2 regions of the Microseira sp. BLCC-F43 genome follow, and region 2 is predicted to be linked to the other one. Evidence: riboswitches for the same ligand, from Rfam matches in the RefSeq annotation. Region 2 holds a riboswitch; the other holds the start of a gene.

Region 1 (16,611 bases), on a different contig from region 2:
TTGTATACAGCGTCGAGTTGCAACCAGAGGTATAAATCCGGGTCAATGCTTGCAAAAATTATGAGTTTAAGGTATAATAGCAAGGGAGCAATTGACCAAGCTTAAAATATCGCTAAAAGATTTCGTTTTGTTGGTTTTTTCATCGTTTTTTGACATTAATGAGCTAAGTGGTGTGAAAAGAGCGATGATATAAAAGCAGCCCAAGCGTTTATTAGGGGGAGAGGCGATGATGACATCTACTATCCGCTATTCAATCGATGTGATTAGGGATGAAGCCCGCGAACTGGTTAAGAAAGGTACAATTAGTCGCCGACAACCGATATATGCGCTTTGCGAGTATATTAGACCGGGGGAATGGCGTTGTGTGGAATGCGAGTTAGAAGAGTGCGGCTATTTACTAAGAGATCGCATTTGCGATTTAATTGGTTGCGAAACCTGGAGCGAGGATTAGAATAGCGAACGCTGCGATTAATTCTGCCAGTTCGATGGTTTAATAGCTTGCATTGCTAATAAAGCTGTACCATAAGCGGCTTCTGTATGAATCGGTCTTAAGATAGATACTTGCAAATGACGTTGGCGAATCTTTTGCCAAGTAGGATTTTTCGCCCCACCTCCAGCGGTGTAAACGCGAGTTAACGGCGTTGCACCGAATTGTGTTAATAATTGGTAACCTCTGGCTTCAATGCGGGCGATACTTTCGAGTAAACCGTGGAGAAATTCTACAGGGTTTTCGGGACGGGGTTCGAGTCGGGGTGGTAGATTGGGGTCGTTGATGGGGAAGCGATCGCCCGCCTTCACCAATGGATAATAATCTAATAAACATTCTTTCTCAGCATCAATTTGACTGCTGAGATTTTCTAATTCAGCGTTGGTGAAAAACTGCTTTAATACTGCACCACCTGTATTAGAAGCACCGCCAACTAACCATAAATCGATCCCCCCCTGCCCCCCCTTGCCAAGGGGGGGTAAGTGCCCGCCTGAGACTAAAGGCAAAGCATCCTCTAGCTTCCCCCTTTGCAAGGGGGACGGGAGGGGGATCGCAAGCGAGGGTAAGCGATGGCTATAAATTCCGTAGCGGGAATCATCGACGCGAGTGCGACTTAATAGTTTTAGGACTAAAGTCGAACCTAGAGAAGTTACTGCTTCACCGGGAGAATTCGCACCGCTGGCGAGAAATGCGGCAATACTATCAGTTGTGCCGCTACAAACTATGCAATCTCGCCGCAAATTAAAGCGAGTGGCAATTTCTGCCGTCACTTCACCGACTGGCACCCCAGGTGCGAGGACTTGGGGTAATAAATGACGTTCTGGTAAATTTTCTAACCAATCTGGATAGCACAAATTTGCGACATCGTAACCGAGTTTTAATGCATTGTGATAATCGCTAACTCCCAAACCTCCGTGCAATAAAAAAGCTAACCAGTCTGCTTGATGTAAGAAATAACAATTTTGCAGATTATCGGCATTTTGGATTAGCCAGAAAAGTTTTGCAAGGCTAGAAGTGGCGCTGATTACGGTATGGTTGGGAGGAGCGATCGCGCGGACTTTTTCGATGACTTCTATTCCCCGTCCATCGTTGTACATTAAAGGTTCAGAAATGGGGTTACCAAAGTTGTCGCACAACAGGACGGTAGAAGAAGTGCCATTGAGAGCGATCGCTTTGATTTCCCCTCGGATTTCCTGGGGAATTTGCCCTAGCAGGTTAAATAAAGCATTCTGCCAGATAATGGTCTGGTTGGGTTGTGCAAACGGATATTGCGCTTCTGCTTGGATAATACCTTCAGAGTCGATTACTATTGCCCTTGCGCCAGAAGTGCCGAAGTCGATGCCAAGGTAGAAGTTCATGGGTAATTATAGATCGGGATTGATGTTGTCGCAGAGAGTGGGAAGCGCCACTCGGTTAATGCTTACACTATTATCAGATTCTTGAGGTATAGAAAGAGCCACACCAATCCCTCACCACCAGCAAAAAACCGAACGACACGGATTTGGAACACGGATGCAGGGATTTTCACGGATATTGGATCCGCGTATCCGTGTCCGAATCCGTGTGGTACTGCACCGATTGATTTTGAGTCACGTCATCCTTGTATCCGTATTCATATCAATGTCAGCTGTATAGGTCTTGTGCCACAATCCCGGAAAGGATTATCTAAAAAGCAAGCAGAGGGAACAGATGAGTGGCAAGAAAGTTAAAGGCCCCCATGAAGATTTGACCTATAGAATTATCGGTGTGGGGATGGCTGTTCACAGCCAACTTGGGCCTGGTTATAAAGAGGCAGTATACCAGCGAGCGCTCGAACTGGCATTAACCGAGAATGGTATCAGCTTCGACCCACAAGAAAAACTGCCCGTTTATAACAATGGTAATTTACTTGGTTATTACATACCAGACTTTATCATAGAAAACAAAGTCATTTTAGAAATTAAAGCCTTCGCCACAGTCCATCAAAAATATTTAGGACAAGTCATCACATACTTGAATCATACAGGTTTGCCAATTGGCCTATTAATGAACTTTGGCGAACGAAGTCTTCGGACTCGGCGCATATTTCCCTCACCCCCTGCTACAGAATTTCGCCACAACCATCAGTGGATCTATGTCCCTGATTGGCTGAAAGAGCAAAAGCGGAATCAAACAGAAGACCTGCCATTTTAGCAAGACACAACCTGACAAGGAATCGGAAACGGATACAAGCATTAGTCTTATTCTTATAAATGACAATCCCCATTTAATCCGTGCATCCGTGTTCAAAATCAGTGTTGTGCCACTTTTAGCGATCAAGCGCTACTACAAACCTAAAAATTAACACAACGACGATTCAATTTTACTTTTATCCAAAGCGCGACCTATCAGCACCAAACGAGTTTCGCGTGGTTCGTTTCCTAACCAAAGACGATCGTAAAAATGCTCAAAGCGCGAACCGACTCCTTGCAAGACTAACCGCATTGGTTTATGGGGAACAGCAACAAACCCTTTAACCCGGTAAATTTCGTGCTGTTGCACCAATTGTTTCAGCGAATCGACTAACGCTTGTGGCTCAAACTCTCGGTTTAAAATAAAGTGAACTGAATTAATATCCTCATCGTGTTCGTGGTCTTCTTCCTCATCGTGGTGACTGGGACGAGAGTCTAAATTATCCTCAACCGCTGCATTAAATCCTAACAGAACATCGGCGCTAATTTCACCGCTTTCGCAAGGGACAATTTTGACTCCTGGTGGTAGTTGCTGTTTTAACCAATTCTGCACCTGAGTTTGAGTTTGAGCGTCTACTCGGTCAACTTTACTCAACAGCACCAAATCAGCACAAGCTAATTGGTCTTCAAATAGTTCCTCAATTGGCGTTTCGTGGTCTAAATTGGGGTCAGCTTTTCTTTGCGCTTCCAAAGCATCCAAATTCGCCGCCAGGGTTCCAGATACTACGGCTTCGCAGTCTACTACGGTAACTACGCCATCTACTGTAGCACCCGTGCGAATTTCAGGCCAACGAAAGGCTTGAATTAAAGGTTTTGGCAATGCTAATCCGGATGTTTCGATTAGTATGCAATCTAAATTTTCTCGCCTTTCTAGTAGCTGTTGCATCGTGGGGAGAAATTCTTCCTGAACGGTGCAACAAAGACAACCATTCGTGAGTTCAACAATCTTCGTATTTGGCACTTCAGCGTCATCGCAAACTTGGCAATACCGCAGCAATTCGCCATCGATTCCCAATTCGCCAAATTCGTTAACTAGAACGGCGATGCGACGCCCTTGATTGTTTTTCAATAGCTGGCGAATCAGAGTTGTTTTGCCGCTGCCGAGAAAGCCAGTAATCACAGTAACGGGTATTTTTGCAGCCATAAAAGCTCCTAAAATTGCTGATTTTAGATGGCAGATTTAAGATTTAATTCAATCTTCAATCTCAAATCTGCCATCTTAAATTAATTGAGGGGTGGGATGCGGGCGATTACGCCTTTTTTTAGGGGTTCTGGTCGTTCTGCCCAGGGCAAAAGACCATTGGGTTTTGCATAATATTGAGCGGCACATTCTAGAATTGCGGCTGCGCTATTTTGGGGGGATAAATCCCCAAACAGATAAGTATATTTATCTGGGGCGGCGAATGAAACAGCACAAGCATGACTGCAAGCGCTCATGCACTCAACTTCTTGAATGGGAAATCGATCTCGTAATTCCCAATTTTGGTGGAGTTGGCTGAGATTTTCGATTAGTTCCTCACCGCCACTTTTACCTTGTGGTTTGCCATCTTGCCAAACGGTGGCACAGGTTTTACACACAAATAGAATGTGTTGCGTCTTCATTGTTGATTTGATAGTCCTGGGGAATATGCAATTAACCCAAAAGCGAAGAAGTGAGAAAAACAGTACCGATTGAGCAGATGACAAAGCCAGCGAATTGCAGGGGCGAGAAAGTTGGGCGGGTGAATTTCTTCATCGTCCAGTTGCCAATTAAAAGAGCAAGCAGAGAAATGGCGTACTGAATCAAGCTAAAACCCAACAAATAAGCAAGTAGCGGTGTCATTTGTGCGCCGACGATGGATTCGCCGTAAGCGTAACCGTGAAACAACCCCGCGCCGGAGGCTAGTGCTGTCAGCGCCATGAAGTTGGGACGCTGTTGGGTGAATAGCATGACGCCAAAAGCGATCGCAGAACCCGCAATAATCATCTCAGCTCCTGGTAAGTCTAATTTCAGCAAGTGAATTCCCGTGCCTACCAGTGCTGTCAAGATAAATCCTGCTGGAATTAAAGCGCCTCGCGACAATCCAACTGCCAGCAATCCAATGGCAACAATAAAAGCAAAATGGTCTAAACCGATAATTGGGTGGGCTAATCCGGAAACAAAACCTTCAAAGAAATTGCTGGGTATTTTACCATCAAGGGCGTGGTGAGCGATCGCAGGCCCAGCTGCACTCAAAAGTCCTATACATACCAAAAATCCTACCTGGGACTGCTGACGCGAAACTTCTATTTTTGACACGATCTGTACCTCGCAGATTTATTTATCCAACGTCGGCGGGCATCCTGACTTACTCGATTTTGGTAATTGGTAATTGCTAATTGCTAATTGCTAATTGGTAATTGTTTTTTCCTCGTGACCACGACAGAGTCTGGGAACGCGATTACCCATTACCGATTACCCATTACCCAATCCAAAATCGATTTACAGTTGCGGGACAGTGTCGGACTTGCACCAGACTTTCCCCGTTACCTCTGGCGGCTGATCCTCGCCAGAACCGACAAGGCTTGCGTATTCAGGACTTACGCCACGGCGTTGCCAGAAAGCCGGTTTTGATTGTCGTTCGCCCAGCGTGCGGTCGGCATATCTCTGGTTGCCAAACCAACGATTTTTCGCAGAAACCGGGTTTCTTGGCGTAAGCCCTGGTATTCTACCGCAAACCTTGTCGCTTGACAAACAGTCATCGGTTAATTGCTGAACTATGTAGCGATCGCGTCCTTCTGCTTTTGCCCAATTCACATCCCAGACAATCAACTACAGCGGCTGTTGTTTTCTCATCATAAACTACACTCTTTGTCAAGATATTCGTCAAAACGGCGGCGATTGGCGACTTGAGTCAAACCATCTAAACAAACTAATTGCTGCAATTGTTGCTTGGCAAAGGCACATCATCGAACGCGAGCGTAAGTTTTTTGAACGGCTAAATGCATTGTGCTTTGCCTCCAAGAACCTGTATAATGCAGCTAACTACATTATCCGGCAAAACTTTATTTATGGCTGGGGGTATTTGAACTACCCTTCAATCTATAACCTACTCAAATACCATGCCACTTACAAAGCATTACCAGCCAAAGTAAGCCAGCAGATTTTAATGGTACTAAACCGGCTGGAAATCTTTTTTTGCGGCAATAAATGAATATAAAAAACATCCCCAATCATTTACGGGCAGGCCATCTTTACCAAAGTACAAGCACAAAAATAAAGGAGGTAACCTATTAGTTTATACCAGTCATGCTCGATCTAAAACGGCCCTCAATCAAAAAATGTGTCAGTGGTTCCCTGGTGAGACAGGTGAGGGTAGTGCCGCAATGGGATTGTTATGCAATCGAGGTGATTTATCAGCAACCAGAGTCCCCCCATTCGTCAGGGGCAGGGATAGCAGCGATTGACTTCAACTCAGAAAGGATTTGTCCCGCTACTGATTAACGGACGCCCGCTCAAAAGTATCAATAAGTTATACAACAAAAAAATCATCCCTGCAATCTCAATTTAAGGGAAATCGGCAAAGGTTTAAAAGAATTAACCATAGCGACTTATTTTTCCTATTATTCCCACTTTTTAGTAGTATAGATTTTTTGGATGAAAAGCGCTTGACAAATGTTTTGTGTTTGTTGTAATATTTAATATTTTAAAATTTGTGATCTCGCTCTGGCGATAGCACCTGAATCCTACTGTAGCGCTCGCTGAGCCAAGCCAGTAGATAGAAATGTGCGATCCTTGGCGAATGGCAAAAGGTGCTTACACAATAGAAGACAAGCCATGCAACAGTTTGAATTACCGCGATACGAAAGAAACCTACCGGATTTTTCGGAGGTGTTTGGTGTGTCAGCAGCTGAGGTAATCGAAGATATGGATCGCTGCGGCGATGATATACCAGAGCAGGAACCAAAATATGGGTTCAACATCAATTATGCTGGGGTTCGCCGAGAAAATATACCCGTGAAACTTTTAGATCCGTTTGGTTCCGAGCAAGTTTTTCAGGTTTTCTGTTCGTTAGAAGCCAGCACAGAAGTTCCCTACTTCAAGCGCGGAATTCACATGTCCAGAATTGGCGATATCATAGCGAAATCAACACAAAATACCTATGAAAGCTTGCAACAATATGGGCTGAATGTGGCTGATATGCTAACTAAATATGAGTATCAAGGCAGCTCTCAAGTTAAGGTTGAAACTAAGTTTCCTTATCTAGAAAATGTCAAAGGATGGAAAGAAGAAAAGGACAAAGTTTCCCTGGAACATTTAGGGTTATCAACAACCATTCACACGAAACAAGGAAGTAGTTACAGCCAAAGCGCCGGAATAACTGTTGCAAATATTACTGCGTGCCCTTGCGTGCAAAGCACCTTTAAGCATACCTTAAAAGTAGCAGGGAACTTCGTTCAAGACAGCGTATTTTAACCATTCATCACTCATTCTCAACGGTGTAGAACCACGATTGAGGTGCTGAATTTGCCTGTTGGTAAGACCATTCCCATTAAGCGTTTATTGGAAGCAATCGATCAGGCGCTCGTCAGAGTACAAAACACGCTGCCGAGAGAATACGAGTTGCTGATGGTTTATCGATCGCACAAAAAACCTCAATTCATTGAAGATGTTGTCAGGGAAGTTGCCGTTAAAGTAGGCGAGGCGATCAAAGATGACTTTCAGCAAAGCTCTATTCGAGTTTTTTCCGAGAGTATGGAGTCTATCCACGACTTTGATATCCAGGCTGAGCTAGTAGAGTCTGTGGAAAATTTGGTTCAGGAATAGCACACCGACAAAGTAATGCCGTTGGAATTACAGGATAGCACGAATAAAGGTATACCTTTAAAGCCTGACCGCCCATATACAACGGTGGTCTTAGCCATGAGTGCGGATGGAAAAATTTCCGATGTAGTCCGGTCTGCTGCTGGTTTCGGATCGGCTGCGGATAAAAGACATCTGGAGATGCAGGTTGCTAAAGCAGATGCTCTTTTGTTTGGTGGGGGAACCCTTCGCGCAGATGGAACGGCAGAAAGAGTATTCGATCCGATCCTGCTCGAACAACGGCAAAATCAGGGAATGGCACCGCAACCGATACAAATTATTGGCTCTGGTAGCGGTGCTATTAATCCCCAATTAAAATTCTTTCAGCAGCCTGTAGAGCGATGGCTGATCGCAACTAGCGTCGGTGCTAAAAACTGGCAAGGGCGTTCAGAATTCGATCGCATCTTGTTAGCAGAAACAGAAACCGGAAAGATTGATTGGGTACGAGCGTTTCAGCAATTAGCCAGCCTGAATATAAAGTACCTCAACGTAATGGGCGGGGGCACGCTGGTTGCATCATTATTGGCAGCAGACCTAATTGATGAGTTTTGGTTAACTGTTTGTCCGTTTATTTTTGGAGGTGCAACAGCACCTACTCCAGTTGATGGGGAAGGATTTCTATCTCAAACGCTGCCGCGTCTAGAGTTATTAAGTGTGGAAAAAATTGAACAGGAGGTTTTTCTGCACTATCGCATACAGCGAGGAAATTTTGACAGTGCCGCAAGATGTGCCACAACGCAAGACCGATAACCAAGGTCGCGTCGTGGCACTAGATCCGGGAATCAGAACTTTCATCTAAACCTCCGAGATACCCCGTCCGTCTACACGGCGGGGAGGGATAGGAGCGTTGATTTCGGCGGCTCGATGCCGCCGAAATCAACACACAATCTTGGCAATTTACAGATAACTCCGGTTCTATATGATGGTAGTATATCCGTATGCAAAGAACGATTCGCATCCAGCTTCAACCCGACATCGAAACGGCTAAGGCTCTGTCTCAAACGATTGAGCAATACACTTGGTCGTTTAATGCCGTATGCAAGCATGGATGGGAACACGACTTGGCAAATGGCGTAGAACTGCACAAAGCAACTTACTACGACCATCGCGCTGTGACTGGCTTGGCGTCTCAGTTAGTCTGTGCTGCTCGTGTCAAAGCAACGGAAGCTTTGAAATCGGCGAGAAGCCTGAAGAAGAAGGGCAAAACAGTCAGTTGCCCAACCTCGAAATGTTGTCCAATTCGGTACGATGCCCGGTCTTACACGGTTTGGTTTGACCGATGCGAGGTATCGATTCTCAGCATCAATCGACGGGTGAAACTGCCTTTTGAAATCGCTCAATACTATCGGCAATATCTGAACTGGAAGAACACCAGTGCAGACTTGCTCAAAGACCGAAGAGGACGATGGTGGCTGCACATCGTGATGGAGATTGAAACTCCTGAAACAATGGCAACGGATGAGGTTGTCGGCGTGGATTTGGGTATCGCTTCCCCGGCTGTTGATAGCAAGGGAAGTAAATATGGTTCTGACCATTGGAAGGAGATAGAAGATCGAACATTTGAGTTGCGTCGAAGACTGCAATTCTATTGGCACGAAAAGCGCCAAACGACACTTGAAAAAGCTGTCTGGTCGCCAGAAACGTTTCAGAAAAGACTGTGACCATGTGCTGAGTAAGCGATTGGTTCGGTCTGTTCAGTCCGGTGCAACATTGGTTTTTGAAGATCTCACGAACATTCGCGGTCGAGCCAAGACGAGGAAGGCTCAAAGACGACGATTGCATGGATGGAGCTTTGCTCAGTTCCAAGCATTTGTTACCTACAAAGCTGAAGCCAGAGGTGTAAATGTGGGATTTGTTGACCCGCGCTATACCTCGCAGAAATGCAGCCAATGTGGACATATCGAGCGAGGAAATCGCCCGTCTCAGGCTGAATTTCGGTGTAAGAAGTGCGGGTATGAGTGCCATGCGGATTATAATGCTGCGATCAATATTCGTGGAGACTTTCTTAAACTCAGGGCGGCAGTCAATCCGCCTATTGTTTCAGCCGAAGCTCTCGGCTAGGGACAAGCGCCACCGTCTTCACGGTGGGGTAGTTGACGACTTACAGAGCCAAAACTGAAAGCTGGCACGGCGAAATCGGCCAAAACTTAGGCGGGGCAAAAGTTATCAAATCCAGCGAGGGGCAATTTATGAACCGGGAGCTAAATGGTGCGCGTGGGATTTTCCTACGTGCATTGCTCGATCGGCTTTGGTTAAACCAACATTTGGTGGTTTAACTTATGTATTTGTTAGGGAACAAAGTATCCCAGGACTTACGCAAAGAAACAAAGGGCGCTCCGCAAAATCCTTGGGAAAGGGAACCAGAAATCGAGGTCGAAACCGGGTTTCTGGCAACGCCCTGGCGTAAGTTCTGTATCGGTACCCAAATCTATCAATAATTAAATTACGTCAATAGCGCTGAGGACAACTCGATTCAATTATGGCTACCTCTTTGGCGATTGCACTGAACAACATCGGCAAGGTTTACCCCAATGGTCTTGTGGCTTTGGAAAATATGAGCCTTGCGATTAACCAGTCTCAGTTTGTCAGCATTGTGGGGCCATCAGGGTGTGGCAAAAGTACAGTGCTGCGGATGATTGCCGGACTCAGCACTCCAAGTTATGGTAAAATACACTGGGCAAAAAATCCCAGTCAGTCAGGCTTGCCCAATCGGGCGTTCGTTTTTCAAGAGGCAGCACTCATGCCTTGGGCAACCGTGACAGAGAATATTCGGTTGCCATTAAAGTTAATGAAAATATCTCAGCAGGAGGCTGAGATTGCAGTTGAAGAGGCAATTGCCTTGGTTGGACTGAAAGGATTTGAGCGCGCCTATCCGCGACAGCTATCAGGAGGGATGAAAATGCGGGTGTCCATCGCCCGGTCATTGGTGACGAAACCAGATGTGTTGCTGATGGATGAACCATTTGGGGCGCTGGACGAAATGACCCGCAGCAAGCTCAACCGCGATTTGCTAGACCTGTGGCAGGAAAAACGGTGGACGGTCATTTTCGTGACGCACAATATTTATGAGGCTGTCTATTTGTCTGAGCGGGTGATTGTGATGGCAAGTCGTCCAGGACGCGCGATCGCAGATGTCGCCATCGCTGCTGGTTATCCCAGAACCGAGGAATTTCGGCTGTCGTCCTTGTATGCCAATTACTGTCAAACTATCGTTCGCTCCCTGACAGCAGGAGTAGAAGGCACCGAATACAGCGTGGAAATGAGTAATCGGTTCTAAATAATCATGCCTAAAACTGCCAGAGAAAAATGGATCGAGTTAATCAAAGATGAGAGAGTCTTTGAGATTATTGCACCCGTTGTTGTGGGTATTTTGGTACTCGTTAGTTGGGATATATTCGTTCGGGTTACAAACTTACCCCCTTACCTGCTGCCTGGACCGCTGCTAGTTTTCCAAACGTTAATCCGCGATTGGGGCGAGTTATTTCCGGCGCTGTTGATTACGCTAAAAATTACAGTTGTGGCATTTATTCTCGCCGTTGTTTCAGGCGTATTGATTGCGGTTTTGATGGCTCAGAGTAAATGGATTGAGAAAAGTCTGTTCCCCTATGCGGTGATTTTACAAACTACACCGATTGTGGCGATCGCGCCATTAATTATCATATGGTTGAGAGATAACACCTTTGGAGCGCTGGTGCTGTGTGCTTGGATTGTGGCGCTGTTTCCGATTATTTCTAATACCACCCTCGGATTAAATAGTGTCGATCGCAATTTGAGCGATCTGTTTCGACTTTATCACGCCTCTCGCTGGCAAACTTTATGGTATTTACGCCTACCCTCTGCCATGCCTTACTTTTTGGGAGGGGTGAGAATTACCGGCGGATTAGCCCTGATTGGCGCCGTGGTGGCAGAATTTGTCGCGGGAACGGGTGGCGCCAGATCGGGACTTGCTTATCAGATATTGATGTCTGGTTACAAGCTGCAAATTCCTCGCATGTTTGCTGCCTTGCTGATGACAACCTTTGTGGGAGTGATTATCTTTTCCGTGTTGATGTTGCTGTCTAATTTCCTCCTGCGTCACTGGCATGAAAGTAGCGCTCGCCCTGAGGATTGATATTCCATCATATCAGCCTCCAAATTTATGCGACAGGACTTACGCAAACAAACATCTATGTTTTAGGATGGGCTATACACCGAATGTAGAGGATATCATTCGACTCTTTGAAGAGGGAGGAGTTGGTTCTATTAAACTGACTCAAGCAGGATATATCGCGACAGATCAATATCTTCGTACATCAATTTCCCACATTTACGCTGCAGGAGATGTGGCAAATACCATAGTTCCTTCCGTCGCAACTGCGGTAGCTCAGGGTGCAATTGCTGCACGCAGTTTGGAGGAGGACTTACTATGTGGAGTTTAGGGAAGTCCCAGAAATAAATTATTCTAAAATACAACAGACAGCATTCCCGATCTTCAAAGTGACCCCTCGCCCAAAGCGCTCCCTGATGAATTGATGATTAAAAATATCAATGGCATCATCCTCCAAATTCATGGGATTTTTGCAGTATAATAGTGTTTAAAATCAACAAGAACCTGTAACTGAGACCAAGTATGGCAGTCTACGATCCAATAGCAGAACAGTACAAGCAAATTCGAGAAAATGTAGCATATGTGTATGTAGAAAAATATACATACTTGAGTAAACTGGGCAACATAACAGGGAAATCAATCCTGGATGTAGGTTGTGGAGAAGGCATATTCAGCAGAATTTTCAAACAAGAAGGTGCAGCGCGAGTTGTGGGCGTAGATATTTCCTCAAAAATGATTGAATTGGCAAAAGAAGAAGAAGCAAGAAGACCTCTGGGAATAGAATATATTGTCGGAGATATGCGCGAGTTGGGGAAAATAGGTAGTTTCGATTTAGTGGGGGCAGCTTTTTCGCTAAATCACGCCAAAACGAAAGAAGAACTGCGGGAAATGTGCCAGACAATATATGAGAATTTAAAACCGAACGGTCGCTTCGTATGCCTGAATAATAATCTGGAACAGACCCTAGAGTCTTATGAAAGAGTGACAAAATATGGATGTACTAAAAGCACTAACTCCTCGCTTGAGGAAGGATCGCCTATTTCCGTATACGTTTTCGATATTAAAGGTGAGAAAATCAGCATAGACGACTATTAACTCAGTAAAGAAAACTATGAATGGGCATTCCGGGAGGTAGGATTTAAAGAAATTAACTGGGACAAACCAATGGTTTCCCCTGAAGGAATACAAAAGTTTGGCGAGGAGTTATGGAAAGATTTACTGGAGAATCCAAGTATGAGTTTGATTGAGTGTCAGAAATAGTTGTTTTTTGACGATTTAGTCAGCGCAATAAGCCAGCCAAAAATTGCACTAGATTTTGTTATGAATCCGCCATCACCCTCATCAACAGCAATTCATCGCCTGAGTCGCCGCCGTTTTATTCAATACGGTTCTATCTGGATTGGTAGCAGCGTCATGACTGCTTGTGGGAACAACAAGCAACCATCAACTAGCAGTTCTCAGATGAATAAAGTGACATTAGGGACAGATTGGATTGCAGAACCATCACAAGGCGGATTCTATCAGGCTCTTGCTACAGGTATTTATAAAGACTATGGTTTAGATGTCACTATCAAAATGGGTAGCCCTCAAGTTGCCAGTGGGAGTCAATTATTGATGGGGGGTGTGGTAGATTTTTTCATGGGTAATTCTATTGACGCAGTGAACGCCGTAGCAGAAGGTATTCCGAAAATCACAGTCGCAGCAATCTACCAGAAAGACCCCCAATGTATCATTGCCCATCCCAACCCAGCGACTAAAACCCTTGCCGACCTCAAAGGCAAACCAATTTATGTCTCTGCTAGTGCTAATATTACCTATTGGCCGCTGCTCAAAGCTAAATACGGTTTTACTGACGAGCAAAAACGTCCTTATAGCTCTAATCCTGGCCCCTTTTTAATTGACAAAAATTCAGCACAGCAAGGTTACATCACATCTGAACCTTTCGTGATTGAAAAACGGGGAGGGTTTAAACCCCTGGTATTTTTATTAGCAGATTATGGCTATCAAACCTACGCAGGTACGATTGAGACACGACAAGAACTCGTAGAAAAAAATCCTGATTTGGTGCAGCGATTTGTTGATGCTTCAATCAAAGGTTGGTATAGCTACTTGGAAAATCCGCAACCAGGGAATCAGCTGATTAAAAAATATAATCTGGAAATGACGGATGAGGAACTTGATTACAGTATTCAACAGCTAAAAGAAAGTGGAATCATCTTTTATCCTGAAGCGGAAAAAAAAGGTATAGGAGCTATGAGTGAGGAACGATGGAAATCATTCTTTGACAGCATGGTTAGTGTAGGAGTTTTCAAACCTAACGTGAACTACAAAAATGCCTTCTCCTTGCAATTTGTGAATAAAGGAGTAGGCTACTATCAGAAGTAATATGTAAACGGAAGCGATATAACTCATCGCTGTACGATCACAGGTGTCCCTACGGTTACTTGCTCGTATAACGCCTCGACATCTCGATTTCGCATTCGGATGCAACCGTGGGAAACTGCTTGTCCGATCAGGCGCTCATTGGGGGTACCGTGAAATCCAATAAAATTTTTGCCGTCAGTCCAAAACGCAATCCATCTCCTGCCTAATGGATTATTCGGCCCTGGAGGGATAACCTGTCCATTCAAAGGATGCTCCCAATAGGGATCGCGTTCCATGTGCAAAATTTTAAACGTGCCGGTGGGAGTTTCCCAACCTGCTTTGCCAATGGCAATCGGGTAACTGGTTTCCACGCGATCGCCTCGATATACATAAACCCGCCGCTCTCTCAATTTTATGACTAAACCAATCTCAACAGCGGGATTGACCGGAGCGGATTGCTCTGTATTAGGCGCTACTGGGGGTTGTCCAACAGGAGGCGCTTCCATGTGCGGTTTTAGTTCAATAGCTTCAGTCACAGCAGCAGCAACAGCAGGCAGCCCCGCTACTGACATTGTTAAAATTATTACACTCAAACCAAGAAGTTTCATGTTTCCAGCTATCGATTTTCCTCGCACCATTACGGATAGATTGACATATTGATAATTTTTATCGGTTCCGTATTGAAACTCGTTCCTATTGTAGTATTTTTACCTAAACTTTCCTCAGTAGAAACAGCTATATTGTAGCTGAGTCTGAAAAACAGACTTGTTTTGTCAGCGACTATACAGCAGAGCTTGCAAACCTGTGATAATCCAAACAACTCATGCCTATAGGTGGAGTTAGCGCCAAAAAGGTGAGAGTTAGAATTTGGGAGAAACAAAGGCAAGAGAAAAAGCTTTGCGAAGCAAGAGCTAGGTATAGTCGGCAAACGATCTCAAAGTGAGGTTAAAATGCGTCTTCAAAATGTGAAAATATTGACGGGGACGGCTCTCGTGGTGGCGTTAGGAGCGATAGCATCAAGTCCAGCGATCGCCACTGAAATGAGCGATCGCCTCCAAGACAATCGAGTAGCTGTAGCATCCAACTCCAACTCTTACACCGGAACAATCAGAAGTATCGTTGGCAACATCGTAACCCTGGAACTACCCAACGGCGACACCAAAGAAATCGGCTTAACTCGATTGGAACAGGGACGACTCGGTTTAGTCCCCGGTATGAAAATTCTCGTCAGAATGGTAGACGGGCGTAGAATAGTTTCCCTCGCTCCCCCAGTAGAAGCAGTTACAGTCGCCAGAGTGACGCGGATTGAGGAAACGACAACTCAGATCGAACGCACACCCAGGCGCATCGTGTTACCACCCCCGCAAGAAAGACCAGCACCTGTCAGACGGGCACCTGTGCAACCCGCACCCGTTAGAATTGAGCCGGTGGAACAGACAACAGAAGTGGAACCTCTACCGCGCCGTCCCATCAGAGCGCTCTGGTAAGATTATTGTTTTCACAGATATCTGCAACAGAGATAATGCCGCCACTTCTGTAGGCGGCATTATTTTATATTCTTGGGCAGGCGGGACACCTACCTGACTAGAAAAATATCAGTTGTGGGATGAGCATTCTGCCCATCTGCTGACCTGACTAGAAAAATATCAGTTGTGGGATGAGCATTCTGCCCATCTGCTGACCTGACTAGAAAAATATCAGTTGTGGGATGAGCATTCTGCCCATCTGCTGCTATTCTTGCCAGAAGTCCAATTTTTAGTTGTATAGTATCAAAGTGAAGCAACCTTGCCCTCTTGCCCATTCTCAAAGGACTTCAGCGTGGCGATTCAACTGGTAGACAAACTACGATTAAGCCTTGCAGTAACAGCTGCACGTACCATTACATCCCTAGTACGCTTGCTGCGCCTGGGTGCTGCGAGCGTTTTACCGGGAGCAATTGCGCGTCGCATTCAACCAAAAATTTTGTCCCTGCTGGCGCGTCAGGTAAAGTACGGCACAATTTTAATTGCCGGGACGAATGGGAAAACCACTACATCGCTGCTATTACGCACGATGCTGGAACGCAAAGGTTGGCGGGTCGTACACAACGCCACGGGTGCGAATTTAGTCAATGGGTTAATTGCGGCGTTGCTGGAAAATACCAATTTGGCGGGTAAACTGAACGCCGATTACGCGATTCTGGAAATCGATGAAAATATCCTGCCGAAAGTGCTGCCGCAAATCCAGCCAAAGTATATTTTGTGTTTGAATTTGTTTCGCGACCAGTTGGATCGTTACGGGGAAGTCGATACAATTAGTCAACGGTGGATGGACGCGATCGCACCCCTTTCCCCAGACACCGCTATCATCATCAACGCCGATGACCCCACGCTTTCCCACCTGGGTCAGCATTTACCCCAACGAATCTTATACTTTGGTTTAAGCGAACCCGACCAATATCTAGACGAAATTCCCCACGCCGTTGACTCAATTTACTGTCCCCGATGCGGTCATTCGTTAGATTATCAAGGCGTTTATCTCTCCCATTTGGGCGATTTTCACTGTCCCAGTTGCGGGTTTAGCAAGAGTAAAGTATCGATTAATAGCACCCAATGGCCTCAAATTCTCATCGGACTTTACAATAAATACAACACCCTCGCAG
Region 2 (16,611 bases):
CGCGTGGGAAACCCCAGAACAACTGCAAGTTTACCTGCAACAAAAAGAAGAAGCCAAACGCCGCGACCATCGTAAATTAGGGCAAGAACTCAAACTGTTTAGCATTCAAGAAGATGCTGGTGGCGGTTTAGTTTTCTGGCATCCTCGCGGCGCAAAAATCCGCTATTTAATCGAAGATTACTGGCGGAAAGCGCACTTAGAAGCAGGTTACGAACTACTGTACACGCCCCACATCGCCAATCTGGAATTATGGAAAACATCGGGTCACTGCGATTTTTATCGCGAAAATATGTTTGACTCGATGAATATCGAAGAACAGGCTTATCAACTCAAGCCGATGAACTGTCCTTTTCACGTCCTCACCTACAAAAATGACCTGCATTCTTACCGAGAATTACCCTTGCGGTGGGCAGAATTAGGCACGGTTTATCGTTACGAACGTTCTGGAGTTTTGCACGGATTAATGCGCGTGCGGGGATTCACCCAAGATGACGCGCACATCTTCTGCTTACCCGAACAAATCGCCGATGAAATTCTGGGAGTGCTGGATTTGACCGAAAAATTCTTAACCGATTTTGGGTTTAAGAATTATCAGGTGAATCTTTCCACTCGTCCGGCTAAATCTGTCGGTACGGATGCCGGATGGGAATTGGCAACCCAGGCTTTAATTCAAGCCTTGAATAGAAAAGGTTGGCCTTATGTAATCGATGATGGTGGCGGTGCATTTTACGGCCCCAAAATCGATCTGAAAATTCAAGATGCCATCGGGCGCTTGTGGCAGTGTTCGACAATCCAGGTAGATTTTAACCTACCAGAAAGATTCAAAATCGAATATGTTGCTGCCGACGGCAGTCGCCAACAACCGATTATGATTCACCGGGCAATTTTTGGATCTTTGGAGCGGTTTTTTGGCATTTTGATTGAAAACTACGCGGGGGATTTTCCCCTGTGGTTAGCACCCGTGCAGATACGCCTTTTACCCGTCAGCGATGGTCAAAGGGAGTATGCCGAATCTGTGGCTGCTACACTTAAAAAAGCGGGGTATCGCGTTGAAATTGATACGAGTGGAGAACGTTTATCGAGGCAAATTCGCAACGCAGAATTAGAGAAGATTCCTGTAAGTGCAATTGTCGGTAAGCGGGAAGTAGAAAATCAAAGCTTGAGCGTGCGAACCAGAAAAGCGGGAGAGTTGGGAACGCTGACACTTTCTGAGCTAGAACAAAGTTTACAGGAGGCCATTCAGCAGAAAACGTTAATGTGACGTTATTTCCAGAACAAGGGGGTAGGGGGCATTTTGCATCGAAAAAACTGAACCGACGCCTAATTTCTACCCCTTGTTTTAGAGCAGCTTAAATCATATCATAATAATTATCAACTAATACGTATAACAGGCTTTAATAGTTTCTTAATTTACATATTTTGTCAAGTCAACTAATATAAGTTACAGATAAAACGGTGTAGGGAAAGTCCGGTCTAAGTCCGGCGCTGTGCCGCAACTGTCAGCGGAAAGACATGATACGAATCATTAATTTCCGTGAGCCAGAATGCCTACCCGCTTTTTTAACCCCTTACTTCCTGCGTCGCACGGGAAAGGAGCTAGATTTGAGACCTACTCACTCAATAGCCCAACAAACCTGGTTTCTGTGTATGTGTGTTGCTCGATAACCACACAACTACTAACAGGATATCCTCGTATACCAAAGAGGTAACAGGATAGATTTAACCAGGCTATTTTTCTAAGCTACGCACCAGTTAAACCCATGCATATTGGGCATGAAAAAGCTGGAAATAGCAAGGGGGCGGAATATTTTTGTTCCTTCATCATGATGTAAACCGTTCATTTTTGCCAAGAACAAGGAATTTCACCAATGAATTTATCACCGAATAAAAGCCAGATTGCTACAACATTATTCAAAAGCTTGTTGGCAGCTTCTGCAATTTTGCCGATGTGGGTTCAACCTGTATTAGCTCATGTTCTCTGGTTTGACTATAAAGGTGGAGAATACAACCTTCTATTTGGTCATCCAGAGTTAAACGAACTAGAGCCACTGTTACCAACCAAGCTCAAAACCGTGACAGCTTACGACCCAAATAAACAGTTAGTTCCTTACTCGCTCAAACAGAAACCCGATGGTATGTCACTCGTTTCCAATGGAAATGTTGCTGCAATTACTGGCTTTTATGACAATGGTTTTTGGGTCAAGAAGTCGGAGAATGACTATGAAAATGTTTCGGAAAGCGAAGCCGTACAATACAACACCAATTATGAAGTGGGTCATTACGTGAAGTACGCTAAGGCGCTTTATAACTGGTCTGAAGCACTTAGTAAACCCTTTGAACTGCCACTGGAGATTATGGCGCTGAAAAATCCTTTTGAGGTCAAAATGGGAGAATTTTTACCCATTCAGGTTTTGTATCAGGGAAATTTGACCAAAAATGCGACAGTGGAATATTTGGGAGAAACGCTAACGATTAATGAGGATGGAATTGCTTTTGTGCCGATCGGTCAAGATGGATTGCAGACGATTGAAGCCAGTTATTCGCTTTTGTTAGACAACGATGCGGCAGCGGATAAAGTTTCTTATGCCGCCACATTAAGCGCACAAAATAAATCGGTTCCAGAACCCTCTGCTTTGTTAGGGATCGGTGCGTTAGCTTTAATGGCGATCGCCAACCGAGGTTCCATCCACAAGAAGGCATCTTGAAGGTCTTCTTAAGCTGATAAAAATTTGAAAATTGCTAATGGCTAATTTTATGATAAAAATCTGATAATATTAGCCATTAGCATTATATTTTTTCAGGCGATCGCCTAATTTTCATCTGACGATGGGTAGCCATGCCAGTGTAACCATTTGACCAACGGTTGACAAAAGTAGTCCTGCATAACGCCGGACAGGCGTCGTCCTGGTCATTCAGTCATCGGCAGGCGGGACTTGTCCTACAAGTTTTATCAAGGCATCTATAATGTATAATAATGATAATCGTTATCAAAATGACGTAAAAATAAGGTAAAATTAACCAGGAATCGATAATGCCCAACATCCAATCGGGGTCTGAAACCGAGTTATTGTTCAGGGTAGATCCAACAAAATATCACAACGGCTAGCCATGAATGATACCAAATTTACCCTTGTACCTAAGCGAGCGACAAAACTCAAGCAGTGGTCATCTGGTTGGAAAGCGGTTGAGAGGGGTAGTTTATGGGTAGTTTTGCTGACTGCGATCGCAACAGCCAGCAGTTTGATTTATCCCCATCCGCCCCTGGTCAGTTTTGCCACAATTGCAGGGGTAACCCTGACCCCGACAAAAGCAGTCAAAACAGTAGCGATCGCTTGGTTAGTTAATCAGATTTTCGGGTATACCTTTCGCAATTATCCTCAGACAACCGAATCTTTTACTTGGGGGTTGATCCTGGGATTGGGAGCAACAATAGTAACAATCCTTGCAACAAGTAGACCCCATTTTAGTCAAGCTCTAATCTGGGGTCATTTCCTCTGGATTGGGGTGGCTTTAGTTGGGGGATTTATCATATTTGAGGGATTAATTTGGCTCGTTGGGTTGTTGATGGGAGGCGAACATAGTTTCACCTTAGCGATACTAGGTCTGCGGTGGATCAAAGAAGTAATTTGGACAATTACTTTGGCTTTAGGACATGGGTTTTTAGTGGCGCGATCGCCGGGGCTGAAAGTCTAGAGAAATCAAGGAATGTAGTTTATGAATCAATCTGCGATCGCTTTAATATCAGGCCCACCCGGATCAGGAAAAACTACCTGGATTCGCCAACATTTAGACGATACATCTAACCCCATCGTCTACTTGAGTCCCGGTAATAGCAACGTCCCCATCGACCAGACCATTATTGCCGCCGAATTCCCCCACTGTAAAACATTAACCGACGGGCAAGAATTGGAATTGCTCAAATTATTAGCAATGGGATATTCTGCCTATATTGAGATTGGATTTCACCTAGAATTATCAGAAATTGATAAAATAATCGGAAATCTGCCCCATCAGCGCATTGCCCTAATACCGCCAGAATTAAAACAATCCCCATGGCACGAATGGGCAAATAAAATTATCCCTAGCGCACCGTTACAACAGCTACCAGAAAATATCGAACTCTGGCGCGTACCGATGACCGGACAAATGCTAGATACCGATAGCCTCAACGCTTTTTGGTACGAACTGACTCAAAAAGCTTACGGCACAATATATCGCGCTAAAGCCATCTTTGACTTAGCCGATGGACGTGCAGTTTACGGTGAATTTATTCCCAATATTGAAGGAGATTCTTTTATTGAATTAAACCTACCCCGTTGGTTAGAAGGACGCCCCGCACGTTTCAGCGGATTAGAAGTTTTTGGTCAAAACTTAGACCAACCAGCTTTAGCACAAACAATTAAAGATAGTTGTCTGACAGACACCGAACTTCGATCTTACCAACAACGCCTAAAACAAGCAGAACAATTTGAGGATATCCAAGCATGAAAATAGCAGTTATGTCATGCATTCACGGCAACTATGAAGCTTTAGATGCTGTTTTAATCGACATCGACGATCGCAATGTCGATAAAATATACTGCCTGGGAGATTTAGTCGGATACGGCCCTTTTCCCCACGCAGTAATCGAGCAAATTCGTTCCCTCGATATTCCCACTTGCCAGGGATGCTGGGATGAAGATATTGTGGAAGGATTGAACGCCTGCGAATGCAGTTATCCTTCATTGTTAGCCGAACGTCGCAGTAGATTTGCTCACGAATGGACGCAGAAAAACATTTATCCCGAAGACCGAGAATTTTTAGAATTATTGCCTCATACATTGCGGGAAGATAACCTTTGTTTCCTGCATGGCAGTCCCCACAGCAATCACGAATATTTACTCCCCGAACTAGATGGATTTTTAGCATTAGAACGGGTACTTTCTAGCGGCGCAGATGTACTATTTTGCGGTCACACTCACTTGCCTTACGTCCGCACTTTAGATGCTGGTCAGTTACAAATTAAAGTTAAAAATGGCAAGCAACAGGAACGATTAAGTTTTACAGCACCTTTGAAGCGAATTGTCAACGTTGGTTCGGTGGGAGAACCCCGTCACGGAAGACCAAATGCCACCTACGTTATTTACGATACGGATACGCAACAAGTGACGCTACGAGAAGTGGAATACGACTATCAAAAAACTTGCGCGGCGATAATAGAAAAAGGATTGCCTGCTATTTTTGCATGGCGTTTAGCGCGGGGATTAGAATATGCAGAAAGAGCAGACGATCCCACCCATGTTTGCGTGCGCTGATACAGATCTGTAGGTTGGGTTGAGGTAACGAAACCCAACATTGCGATTTCACAAGGTTCAACCCAATCTAATTTTTAGTAATGGATAGATAACTATGAGCCAATGGGCAATTTTAAGCGGGATAGAAGGCAATTTAGCTGCTTATGATGCAGTAATGAATGATATAAAACGCCAAGTACGAGAATTAGAAGCTGTATATATTTTGGGAGATTTAGTTGGGCCAAGACCAGAGTGCGAAGAATTAGTAAAGCGCGTGCGATCGCCTAAAAATAACGAAATAGAACCGCAAATTTGTACTGGATGGTGGGAAGAACAATGTTTCATATTACACGGCATCGGCACCCAGGGAGAACCAACAGAATTAAAATCCCGCTATGGAGGAGATACAGTCGTGAAACTGTGGAATTCTGTTACCAAAAAAACGGTAGAATGGCTGAGATATTTCGACTTTGGTTTCTTTGAACTCGACTGCCTTTTAATTCACGGCAGTACCGTTAGCGTTGACGACGCTCTTACCCCAGAAACACCCCCAATTATAATGTTAGACCGGCTGTTGCGAGACGGAGCAAATAACTTATTCTGCGGTCGTTATGGTCAAACATTTGAGTATTGCATCGAAACAGGATCGCTCTCGACATCCGTCACAACTTTAGATGCTCAAAACTCTCCCCAAACTATCAAAACAACACCCCGCAGAGTTGTTGGAGTTGGTAACGTTGGACGCACCCCCGGAGAAGCAACTTACACCCTGTACAACCCCACTACCAATAGGGTAGAATTTAGAAGCATTCGCTATCACTTTAACAAGGGATTTCAACCTTAATCGCCAAAAAATTAGCCAATTACTCCAGCTAGCTTTTGCAACTCTGTGTCAACGGCAACACAACCCTGGGGCGAAATCAAGGAATTTTGGTTGGCCTACCACCTTTGTGGTCAAATTAATTTATAATGGATGGGATCGCAATCGCTAAATACTTGCCCCATGTCTTCCAACGCCGCCACCTTACCACCTAACCTCGCACGCATGGTCGAACGCTTCGCGCGTCAGTCGGATCCGAAACAGCGCTACGAACAACTGATTTGGTTAGCTAAAAAGCTGCCGGAATTTCCTGAATCGGAAAAAGTACCTGAAAATAAAGTTTCGGGGTGCGTTTCCCAGGTTTATATTACTTCTGGGTTGAACGACGGCAAGGTTGTTTATCAAGGCGATTCAGATTCCCAGTTAGTTAAAGGATTAGTCGCATTTTTAATCCAAGGATTGAACGGACTCACACCAGAAGAAATTTTGAAAGTCAATCCTGATTTTATTCAACAGACGGGGCTGAATGTAAGCTTGACCCCTTCCCGCGCCAATGGGTTTTATAACATTTTCCAAAAAATGAAAAACCAAGCCCTATCATATCAACTATCCGAGTCGGGAGAGTCGTTCAATTAATAAGACCTCTGCAAAAAACAAGCTCAAGGGCAGGCAGGATGCCCACCCCACAAGAGTTTTTGGAAAAATCTAATGTCTATAACACAACCAACGGCAGGTACAATCGAAGGTCTGACCAAACGGGGAATGCCGGTTACGATTATTACCGGATTTTTGGGCAGCGGCAAAACAACCTTACTCAATCAAATCCTCAAAAATAGACAAGATTTAAAAGTCGCCGTTTTGGTTAACGAATTTGGGGATATTAATATCGACAGCCAACTGTTGCTTTCCCTAGAAGAGGACATGTTGGAACTGAGCAACGGTTGTATTTGCTGTACGATTAACGATAACTTAGTTGAGGCCGTTTACAAAATTTTAGAACGGCAAGATCGCATTGATTACATGGTAGTGGAAACGACAGGGGTTGCCGATCCGCTACCAATTATTTTAACATTTGTAGGGACGGAATTACGAGAGTTTACTAACCTGGATTCAATTCTGACGGTGGTAGATTCCGAAACGTTTACCCCAGAGCATCTGGAAAGCGAAATAGCGTTCCGGCAACTGACTTATGGGGATATAATCTTACTCAATAAAACCGATTTGGTGCCAGAAGAAAAGGTTGAGGAACTAGAGGACTACATCAACGATATAAAAGCTGGGGCTAGGGTTTTGCGATCGCAACACGGTCAAGTACCCCTGCCGCTGATTTTAGGTGTAGAACTCGCGCATCCAGAAACCTATCTAACTGATGCCAGCTTGAGTAAAGAGCAAAAGTCAAACCACCTCGCCAACGACGGTTTTGTATCCGTTTCTTTCAAGAGCAATCGACCTTTTGCAGTGAAAAAATTTCAGACATTTTTACAAGATAAAATGCCTGCCAATGTTTTTCGAGCTAAAGGGATTCTTTGGTTTAAAGAAAGTACGAGGCGTCACATCTTTCAATTGAGTGGCAAACGCTACGACTTGAAAGATGAAGAATGGCAGGGCGAACGGAGCAATCAGCTAGTAATGATTGGGCGCTCGTTAAATGCGCTGGAAATTAACCAGCAACTGAATAATTGCCTGACTCGATAGCAGAGAATCATTAGTCATTGCTCAATGACTAACGCTGCTTAACCACTCACAACTAACACCAAATTCATGACTCTTTACATTACTCCTGAAATTGCCAATAATGCTGATAGTTTGGAACTATCTCTTCAAGGCAAATCCTTGCCCCCCGTTACCCAAGCAGAAATGATTCAGGCGGTACGGACATTATTGATTGGATTGGGAGAAGATCCAGATCGAGAAGGATTGCGAGATACTCCCAAGCGCGTTGTGAAAGCGTTGCAGTTTTTGACTCAAGGTTATCGGCAATCTTTGGATGAACTGCTCAACGGAGCCGTTTTTACAGAAGATGCCGATGAAATGGTGTTAGTTCGCGATATCGATCTTTTCAGTTCCTGCGAACACCATATATTGCCAATTCTCGGTCGCGCCCACGTCGCTTATATTCCCGACGGCAAGGTAATTGGTCTGTCTAAAGTTGCTCGAATTTGCGAAATGTACGCAAGGCGCTTGCAAGTCCAGGAACGTTTAACCGCACAAATTGCCGATGCCTTGCAAGGGTTACTCAAACCGAAAGGCGTGGCAGTTGTAGTGGAAGCAACTCATATGTGTATGGTGATGCGCGGGGTACAAAAACCGGGTTCTTGGACGGTTACGAGTGCAATGAAAGGCTTATTTGCTGAAGATGCCAGAACTCGCCAAGAGTTCATGAGTTTGATTCGGCATAATGCGAATTTTCACTAACTTTGGGTAATGGGTAGTAGGTAGAACCTCGCCGAGAAACCAGAAACCCGGTTTTTTGCAAAAACCGGGTTTCTTACACCCAAGGGCGCGATCGAAGTTTAATCCGCCAACACAGGAAATTAACCAGCAACTCAATAATTGCCTGACTCGATAGATTTTTTGATGCTAAATGAACGATTGTTACCAATGGGCGATCGCATCTTGAATGGCTTCCCTGGCGCTTAAATAAAGCTCACGTCGGTAATTTCCATCTAATATCTTACAATGCAGAATGCAGCGCCATCCACGATCGGCTAAGGAGTGTACCCAAGGATGAAGGTGTTTCGTAAGCGACACGTTTCTGTAAGCGACCTGAGGGATCGCGGCACTCCTATACCTCAAAATCAGCGCTGGCGCGATCTTTGGGGAGAAGCTCGCACTCGAATTCTAGTTTGGTATGTTGTGATTTTGACACTGACGTTTGGCATGGCAATTCCAGCCTTTCGCCAGCTTTTGTTTGCCCGTGTTGATGCTCGTGTTCGTCAGGACATGCTGGGAGAAGTGGAAGACTTCAGAGAATTGTTGGCAGGCAGAGTTAACCTGGAAAGATTAGAGAATAACCGCATAGACGACAACGACACAGCCGCGATTAGAGAAGTGCAGCCCATCAGTTCTGTTGAACAGGCGCTCATGAGAGACCTTAGAGTGCCTACAACCGAACAGGAAATGAAGCGGTTCTTTGAAGCATACTTAAAGGTTGAAATTCCAGAAGACAATATTTTTCTGATTACATTTGTTAATGGAACATTCTATGAGTCTAGTCCCAAAGCATTACCGAAAGATCTCAAACCAGACACCGATCTAATGCGGCAATGGGCAACTCAGGCTGAACCAGGAGAGGGGAAACAGGTTAGCCAAAACCGCGACATTAATCGCATCTTCTACTTTGTTGAACCCATTAAAACGAACGGAAAAATACTCGGAACGTTAGTGATTGCCCATAGTGCCGAAGAACATGCTGAAATCCTGGAAGCAGTGGTTGCGATCGCTCAGGTTGTTCTGGCAGTGCTGTTGATTGCGCTGCTTTTGGTATGGTTTGCTGCCGGACGAATTCTGCAACCGTTACGGGAATTGGCGATAACTGCTCAATCGATTAGTGGAAGCGATTTAACACAGCGCATTCCAGTACGGGGTAAAGGAGAACTGGCAAACCTAGCAGTAACGTTCAACAAGATGATGGATCGATTGGAAAGTTCGTTTATTAGCCAGCGTAACTTTGTCAACGATGCTGGACATGAACTGCGAACTCCGATCACCATCATTCGTGGATATCTGGAATTGATGGCTAGCAATCCGGACGATTGGCAGGAAAATCTAGCAATCGTTGTGGATGAACTAGGTCGAATTAGCAGTTTTGTGGACGATTTAATCTTGCTAGCACAGGCAGAAAGTCCAAACTTTTTACAGCTGGAAATTGTTGATACTGCGGCAATTACCCAGGAGATATTTGATCGGGCGCAGACGTTGGCAAGCCGAAACTGGCAGTTAGAGGCGGCAGCGAAGGGAAAAATTATCGTCGATCGTCAGCGAATTATCCAGGCGATTATGCATTTAGTACGCAATGCCACACAGCACACAGAAACAACCGATGCAATCCTAATTGGCTCTAAGATTTGCAAAGGCAAAGTTCACTTTTGGGTGCAAGATAGGGGAGAAGGGATTGATATAGAGAATCAGCAGCGAATCTTCGATCGTTTTGCCAGAGTCCCTAACCGTCGCCGCAGTTCAGAAGGCGCTGGATTGGGGTTATCTATTGTTAAGGCAATTACTGAAGCTCACAAGGGACAGGTGACTCTTTACAGCCAAGTCGGTGTAGGCTCAACCTTTACGATCGTTCTGCCATTAGAGGCTGTTTGACCTCTGCTTCAGTTGAGCAAAAATCTCCTTACACTAGAATCAGGGTAAAAATTACAGGAGACTCTCTCGTGGCAACAGAAGTACAAGTTTTTCAAACAAGTCTCTACGAAACCGATTTTGTCCGCTGGGTTGAAACTACAGTTGAACAACTGCGTAATCAAGAATACGCCAGCGTAGACTGGACAAACTTAATTGAAGAAATTGAGTATATGTCAAAACGGGAGCGAAAAAGCCTCAAAAGCAACCTTGTAGTGCTTTTGCTTCATCTCCTTAAATGGCAACATCAACCAGAATGTCGTAGTGGCAGTTGGAAAGGCAGTATTCGGGAACATCGCCGACGGATCAATGATGACTTAAAAGATTCACCCAGCTTAAAACCATATCTACAAGAAGTATTTGCTGAGTGTTACATGAATGCTCGTCTTCAAGCCGCAGATGAAACAGGCTTACCAATAGAAACTTTTCCATTAGATTGTCTTTATACACCCGTTCAATCCCTGGATACTGATTTTTTACCAGAGTAAAGCGCGATATGCCTACCTTCCGCTGGCACGAATTGCATTTAACTCTCTCACCAGATATAAACAAAACTTAATTTAAGTATAAGCAAACATGGGATAATCTGAGCTATTGATCGCATCTGGTACAAAATAATGAATCGATTTTTACTGGTTTTGCTCTCTAGCCCTGCACTGTTAGCTTCTCTCGCGTCTCTTTTAGTGACTGCTTCTCCCGTCGGTGCAACCACACCCATCCCCGCCACCAACGAAGACCTTTCCTGCATTCTTTCTCGCGACTCCAACGGGTTAAGCTGTCTGCGGGTGACTAAAGAAATAGTAAGTGCATCGGATGCGTTTGATAGCGATCCGACGCCTATGTTAGATATTACCGATGAAGAAAGCGATGAAGCGATCGCTAAATATGGTTGCGACTGTTCTGGATGTATCAGATCCTTGCGTCAGTCGGAGATTTAAAAACAGAAATCTCTCCCCTATATTTTGATAGCAACGATGCGAATTCTGCGGTAATCGGCAAACCAGGTTCCATCCCGATACAGCATTGGTTGCAAGCGTTTTTCAACAGATTGGATGACTTGGATTCGCTCTATATCTGACAACCCAGATAAAAACCCATTCGCGAACATTTCAATCCAATTCGCCATCCCGGCATCGCCATCTTCTAGCGGTGTTGGACGATCGAATAATACAGCGTTGGTCACATCAAATCCTTGTTTTTCTAGCCTCGTCGCATATTCACCAATACTGGGATAATAGCAGGGAGAAAGTGCTTCAGGTGAAGGATGTCCAATTTCAGCTAAAGCACTACAAATTGCTTGATAAATTGCTTGCACGTTGCCTTTACCGCCAAATTCCGCCACCAATCGACCTCCAAGTTTAAGCGCTTCTCTGATGCAATAAATCGCGGCATCTGGTTGTTTAATCCAATGCAAAACTGCATTTGAGAAAACTGCATCAAAAAGTTGATCTACCTGAAACTTTGTTGCATCTGCTACTCGGAAATCTAAATGGGGATAGTTCTGAAGTGCCGTTGCAATCATCGTTGGCGATGAATCAATTCCTTGCACTTTAGCCCCAGTTTGAGCAATTTTCTCGGTTAATTGTCCCGTGCCGCAACCTAAATCTAGAATCCATTCTCCTGGTTTAGCAGCAAGTAATTCCAAAAGCGATGAGCCATACTGCCAAACAAAGGCATGTTTTTCTTGATAAAGCGTTGCATTCCAAGATGGTTGTGTCATGGAAAATTCTCCTGATTCTTGAGTTCCTGCGTAGGGGCACGGCAAGCATAAAACGTTCATTTGTATAGAATATTTTGCCTGCCGTGCCCCTACTTCTAACCGACGATTTTTCAAACAAACCCGGAATATCCCCGTAATATCATGTCCGTTGAATTGCCCATAATAAAAAAACATCACCCTGTTGTTGCGTAGGGACACGGCATCATAGATATCTCGGACAAACAGATAACGTTACTCATGCCGTGTCCCGGCTGATGATTATGGGTAATCTTAAGGACATGATATAAATTATCGTGTTCTTGCTAGTTCTTTACCCGCCAGTCGAGAGATTTCAACCCGATCTATACGGCATACTCTGATTGATTCCATTATGCGCGCGCCCTGTTTTTGGTAGAAAGCAATTGCTGGTGTATTGTCCGTCTTAACCGTCCATTCAATGCGTCCGCAATTATTTTGCTCGGCAATTTGTACTAAAGCATCGATCAATGCTTGACCAATTCCTTTACCCCGCATGTGAGGTTGAAGAAACAGATCGCCTAACCAAATACATCGTTCTGCCAAAAAACTTGAGTATGTATAAGAATAGATCGCAAATCCTACCGCAATTCCTTCTACTTCAGCTAACAGTACGTATGCCTGTGGTGGAATATCGTAAAATAGAGTATGCCTTAATTTATCGGCTGTAGCTTCTAAGGGAAATAAATATCCATCAAACTCGGCTTTTTGCTGAATTAAGGAAAGAATTAACTCTACATCATCGATGTCAGCGACTCTAATTTTTATATTCAGTTTATCCATTTTTAGCGTCTCAATTCCTCTTATTCATCACTATATAAAACAGAATCGGGAATGTCCAATATATTTTTAGCTATTGATTTATACTTTAAAAATATAAGTGCGTCGGTGAGTTATGGAACTGCGACACCTGCATTACTTTATGGCGGTAGCAGAGGAACTGAATTTTAGCCGTGCAGCAGAAAGACTGCATATTGCTCAACCTCCTTTGAGTCAACAAATTCGTCAGTTGGAGGCTGAGTTGGGATTTCAACTGTTTCATCGCACTAAACGTACAGTACGGTTGACTGAAGCAGGAATTGTATTTTTCGCCGAGACGCAAAAAATTATGCGGCAGCTTGAGAATGCAATTCAAATTGGACGACAAACCAGTCGCGGTGAACTAGGGCAATTGGCAATTGGTTTTGCTAGTTCTGCGGTACATAACGTTCTTCCAACTATTCTGCAAGCATTTCGTACAGCGATTCCTAGCGTGAAGCTACAATTGCGAGAATTGACGACTGACCAACAATTAGAATGGTTGCAGCAAGGACGAATTGATATTGGGTTTGTGCGTCCTCCAGTAGAGAAGGATGGTTTAAGTTCTAAAGTTATTTTTTCCGAACCGCTGATTTTGGCACTGCCAGAAACTCATGCACTTTGCAGTCAAGAACGGGTGTCGTTGCGATCGCTTTCTCACGAACCCTTTATTTTATTCCCCCGTTCCCTCGCACCCGGATTGTACGATCCGATAATTAGCCTTTGTCAGCAAGCTGGTTTCAGTCCTATCCTGGCGCAAGAAGCGACTCAAATGCAAACGATTGTCAGCTTGGTAGCGGCACAGATGGGGATTGCCATTGTGCCAGCATCGATGCAAAATCTCCAACGCAGCGGTGTGGTTTACAAACTATTGCAAGAAACTACACCAATGGTAGCGATCGCTATGATTTGGCGACACAATCCATCCCCAACAGTGCTGCGGTTTTTAGAAGTTGCGAGGCAAGTTACCACTAATGGCTAATAGCTAATGGCTAATGGCTAATGGAAAGACAAATCCTATATTAGCAATTAGCAATTAGCAATTAGCAATTAGCAATTAGCAATTACCATCACACCGTATCAAAGCCATAAAATGAACACTGCACCTGTGCGTCTATGCCTTTAGCTGTTGGTTGGTACAAGAAAACTCGTTCCACCTGAAACCATTCTCCATCCTTTAACACGCAATCTCCGACTCTGGGAATAATTCTGTAAGCTTTAAACCACTCTTTATCTTTCGCCGGTGCGCCGGAACTTTCATGTTTAAATGATGCGTAATAGACAAAATGAATTAAATATGTATCCATAAGCGAACTGATCTATAACCTCCGTGAGAAAATCTTCTCAGGAATCATCCCTGAGATAGCATGTCAAATAAGAATAGTAAGTGTTGATCAAATTTATTGCTATGACTACTACTTCTCTCCCATCTTCCAGCCTTCGGGAATATTTCTGGAATCGGCAAGGACAACCAATACGGGTAGTTTACGAAACTTTTGGAGATAAAACGCCGGTTTTGCTACTTCCAGCTTTCAGTACCGTTTCCACGCGCGGCGAAATGCAGCCTCTCGCCGAATTACTTGCTAATCAGTTTCAAACTGTAGCACTAGATTGGCCTGGATTTGGTGAAAGCGATCGCCCTCCCCTAAATTACCAACCCAGCATATATCACCAATTTTTGCAATATTTCGTCACAAATGTTTTTAATACGCCGGTTGCAGTCATAGCAGCAGGTCACGCGGCGGGATACGCGATGCAGCTAGCGCAGAAAGGCGTTTTTTCCAAGATAGTTTTAGTCGCTCCCACTTGGCGCGGGCCATTACCGACGATGATGGGTAAGCCACCAGAGACGTTTAGTATGGTGAGGGAGGCTGTGCGATCGCCGATTCTGGGACAATTCCTCTACAAACTCAACACCGCCCCTTCTTTTTTGCGCTGGATGTATCGCCGCCACGTCTACACCGATGAAACTAAACTGACTCCCGACTTTATCGGGCAAAAATGGGAAATTACCCAGAAATCCGGGGCGAGATTTGCACCCGTCGCATTTGTTACAGGTGGTTTAGATCCTTTTCTAAATCAATCGGATTTTCTGGCTCAATTTCAACCTTTACCAGCGCCCACAATGGTAATTATTGCCGAACAAGCGCCGCCAAAATCTAAAGGAGAAATGGAAGCATTAGCAGCATTACCAGGGGTTCAAACGCACCGCATTTCTGGATCTTTGGGACTGCATGAAGAACATGCCGATGCTGTAGCAGAAGCTGTTTTACCGTTTTTAACGCTATAAATTGGATGCAATGCAAAACGCCGAATACGAAAATCAGTACAAAAAAACAGTCGTAGATTTCTTCAATAGCCGAACAAACTACGACAACGATTACACTATTCGGCGTACCCTGCCCCTGCTAGATTTAGTTGGATTAAAACAGGGGCAGAAAGTTTTAGATCTGGCGACTGGTACGGGTATTATTGCTATTGCTGCTGCACAAATTGTTGGGTCTGAAGGCAAAGTTATTGCAGCCGATTTTTCTTCAGGGATGCTCAATCAAGCACGACAGAAGATTGAAGAAATAGGTTTACAAAATATCGAACTAATTGAGGCGGATGTAGAGTATTTAAGCTTCGACGTGGAAAGCTTTGATGCGATTTTATGTGCAACCGCAATCGTTTACTTCAGAGATATACCTGCTAGTTTACGCAACTGGTATCGTTGGCTTAAACCGGGAGGAATTGTGGCTTTCTCTTGCTGTTCAGAACGATCTTGTGAAGCACCTCTGCTCGTCAAAGTGTGTGCCAAGTATGGCATTCAATTACTAAATATTAACGAGCCTACAGGAACACCTGAAAAATGCTGTAATTTACTGCAAGAAGTGGGTTTTCAGAATGTTCAAGTACAAACTAAACAACTTGGCTTCTATCGGGACGTTGAGGAATTGGGACAATGGAATGGGCTGTGGTTTCATCCACGGGAGAATCCCCTATGGGAGTTGACATCTGAACAAATGGAGAAATTGAAAGCCGAGTATCCTAAAGAAGTTGAAGCAAGAGCAACCGCACGGGGTGTTTGGTATGAGAATATGACTTTTTTTGTCAGCGGTCAAAAAGCTTAGTAATTTACTATGGTCACCGCCTCGCCTGACGCTACGGATGCAACCAAACGGGATCTAAGTGCAAGTGGGCGGGAAGCGCTGGCACAAACTAAAATCAACGTAAAGACATCTTCGGTGATACTCTATGGAAACTGCCATGCCTCCCCTAAAAGCAGAGCTTCAAATGCTATACGAAACAGATTATATGCAATGGATAGAAACCACCATAGAAAAACTTCGGAGTCAGGATTATGCCAATGTAGATTGGGAAAATTTGATTGAGGAAATTGAAGATTGTACGCTCTGGGTTATGCAGAGGTTGGAGCGTGGAGTCCTTTGTTACCAACTTCAAAGGTCGGTGAGGTGATGAGCATTTTAGTGAAGTACGTTGTGCTGCAATAGTTATCGCGGATTGCAGCCGTATGAGGTACACCTTCGACACACTGCTGTCGAAGGTGTACCTCACTGGCTTGCAATCCGCTGTAATTGCGATCGCTCCCCGCTGCCAACGATCTAAGAAACTCGGTTTCTTTCGGTAAGAACCGA

The links. A riboswitch is a leader RNA that binds a small molecule or an ion and turns the genes downstream of it on or off. The one in region 2 is predicted to bind cobalamin.
Region 1: another riboswitch for cobalamin. It lies ahead of ACE1CM_RS44965 (HupE/UreJ family protein); the one in region 2 lies ahead of ACE1CM_RS20635 (DUF4198 domain-containing protein).

Annotation. Positions count from the first base shown of each region.
Region 1 is NZ_JBHFNP010000343.1:1,935-18,545, forward strand. Features, by position in the region: gene ACE1CM_RS44935 (alkaline phosphatase D family protein) at 1-35, shown strand, start outside; gene ACE1CM_RS44940 (DUF4327 family protein) at 227-451, shown strand; gene ACE1CM_RS44945 (FGGY-family carbohydrate kinase) at 469-1,845, opposite strand; gene ACE1CM_RS44950 (GxxExxY protein) at 2,177-2,659, shown strand; gene cobW (cobalamin biosynthesis protein CobW) at 2,807-3,841, opposite strand; gene ACE1CM_RS44960 (DUF1636 domain-containing protein) at 3,922-4,299, opposite strand; gene ACE1CM_RS44965 (HupE/UreJ family protein) at 4,331-4,975, opposite strand; cobalamin riboswitch at 4,992-5,251, opposite strand; gene ACE1CM_RS44970 (hypothetical protein) at 5,257-5,418, opposite strand; partial or broken gene ACE1CM_RS44975 (GTP cyclohydrolase, FolE2/MptA family) at 6,584-7,483, shown strand; gene ACE1CM_RS44980 (RibD family protein) at 7,499-8,269, shown strand; gene ACE1CM_RS44985 (hypothetical protein) at 8,458-9,180, shown strand; gene ACE1CM_RS44990 (RNA-guided endonuclease InsQ/TnpB family protein) at 9,134-9,580, shown strand; gene ACE1CM_RS44995 (ABC transporter ATP-binding protein) at 9,999-10,796, shown strand; gene ACE1CM_RS45000 (ABC transporter permease) at 10,803-11,630, shown strand; gene ACE1CM_RS45005 (FAD-dependent oxidoreductase) at 11,602-11,937, shown strand; gene ACE1CM_RS45010 (class I SAM-dependent DNA methyltransferase) at 12,129-12,701, shown strand; gene ACE1CM_RS45015 (ABC transporter substrate-binding protein) at 12,927-13,991, shown strand; gene ACE1CM_RS45020 (L,D-transpeptidase) at 14,015-14,542, opposite strand; gene ACE1CM_RS45025 (hypothetical protein) at 14,921-15,457, shown strand; gene ACE1CM_RS45030 (hypothetical protein) at 15,547-15,753, opposite strand; gene ACE1CM_RS45035 (MurT ligase domain-containing protein) at 15,789-16,611, shown strand, end outside.
Region 2 is NZ_JBHFNP010000147.1:13,443-30,053, reverse strand. Features, by position in the region: gene thrS (threonine--tRNA ligase) at 1-1,261, shown strand, start outside; cobalamin riboswitch at 1,422-1,571, shown strand; gene ACE1CM_RS20635 (DUF4198 domain-containing protein) at 1,869-2,705, shown strand; gene ACE1CM_RS20630 (hypothetical protein) at 3,109-3,693, shown strand; gene ACE1CM_RS20625 (GTP-binding protein) at 3,715-4,488, shown strand; gene ACE1CM_RS20620 (metallophosphoesterase family protein) at 4,485-5,294, shown strand; gene ACE1CM_RS20615 (metallophosphatase) at 5,389-6,117, shown strand; gene ACE1CM_RS20610 (SufE family protein) at 6,277-6,729, shown strand; gene ACE1CM_RS20605 (CobW family GTP-binding protein) at 6,802-7,788, shown strand; gene folE (GTP cyclohydrolase I FolE) at 7,855-8,508, shown strand; gene ACE1CM_RS20595 (ATP-binding protein) at 8,821-10,404, shown strand; gene ACE1CM_RS20590 (DUF29 domain-containing protein) at 10,473-10,928, shown strand; gene ACE1CM_RS20585 (hypothetical protein) at 11,058-11,378, shown strand; gene ACE1CM_RS20580 (class I SAM-dependent methyltransferase) at 11,396-12,160, opposite strand; gene ACE1CM_RS20575 (GNAT family N-acetyltransferase) at 12,449-12,958, opposite strand; gene ACE1CM_RS20570 (LysR family transcriptional regulator) at 13,071-13,955, shown strand; gene ACE1CM_RS20565 (hypothetical protein) at 14,044-14,280, opposite strand; gene ACE1CM_RS20560 (alpha/beta fold hydrolase) at 14,382-15,263, shown strand; gene ACE1CM_RS20555 (class I SAM-dependent methyltransferase) at 15,274-16,086, shown strand; partial or broken gene ACE1CM_RS20550 (DUF29 family protein) at 16,223-16,357, shown strand.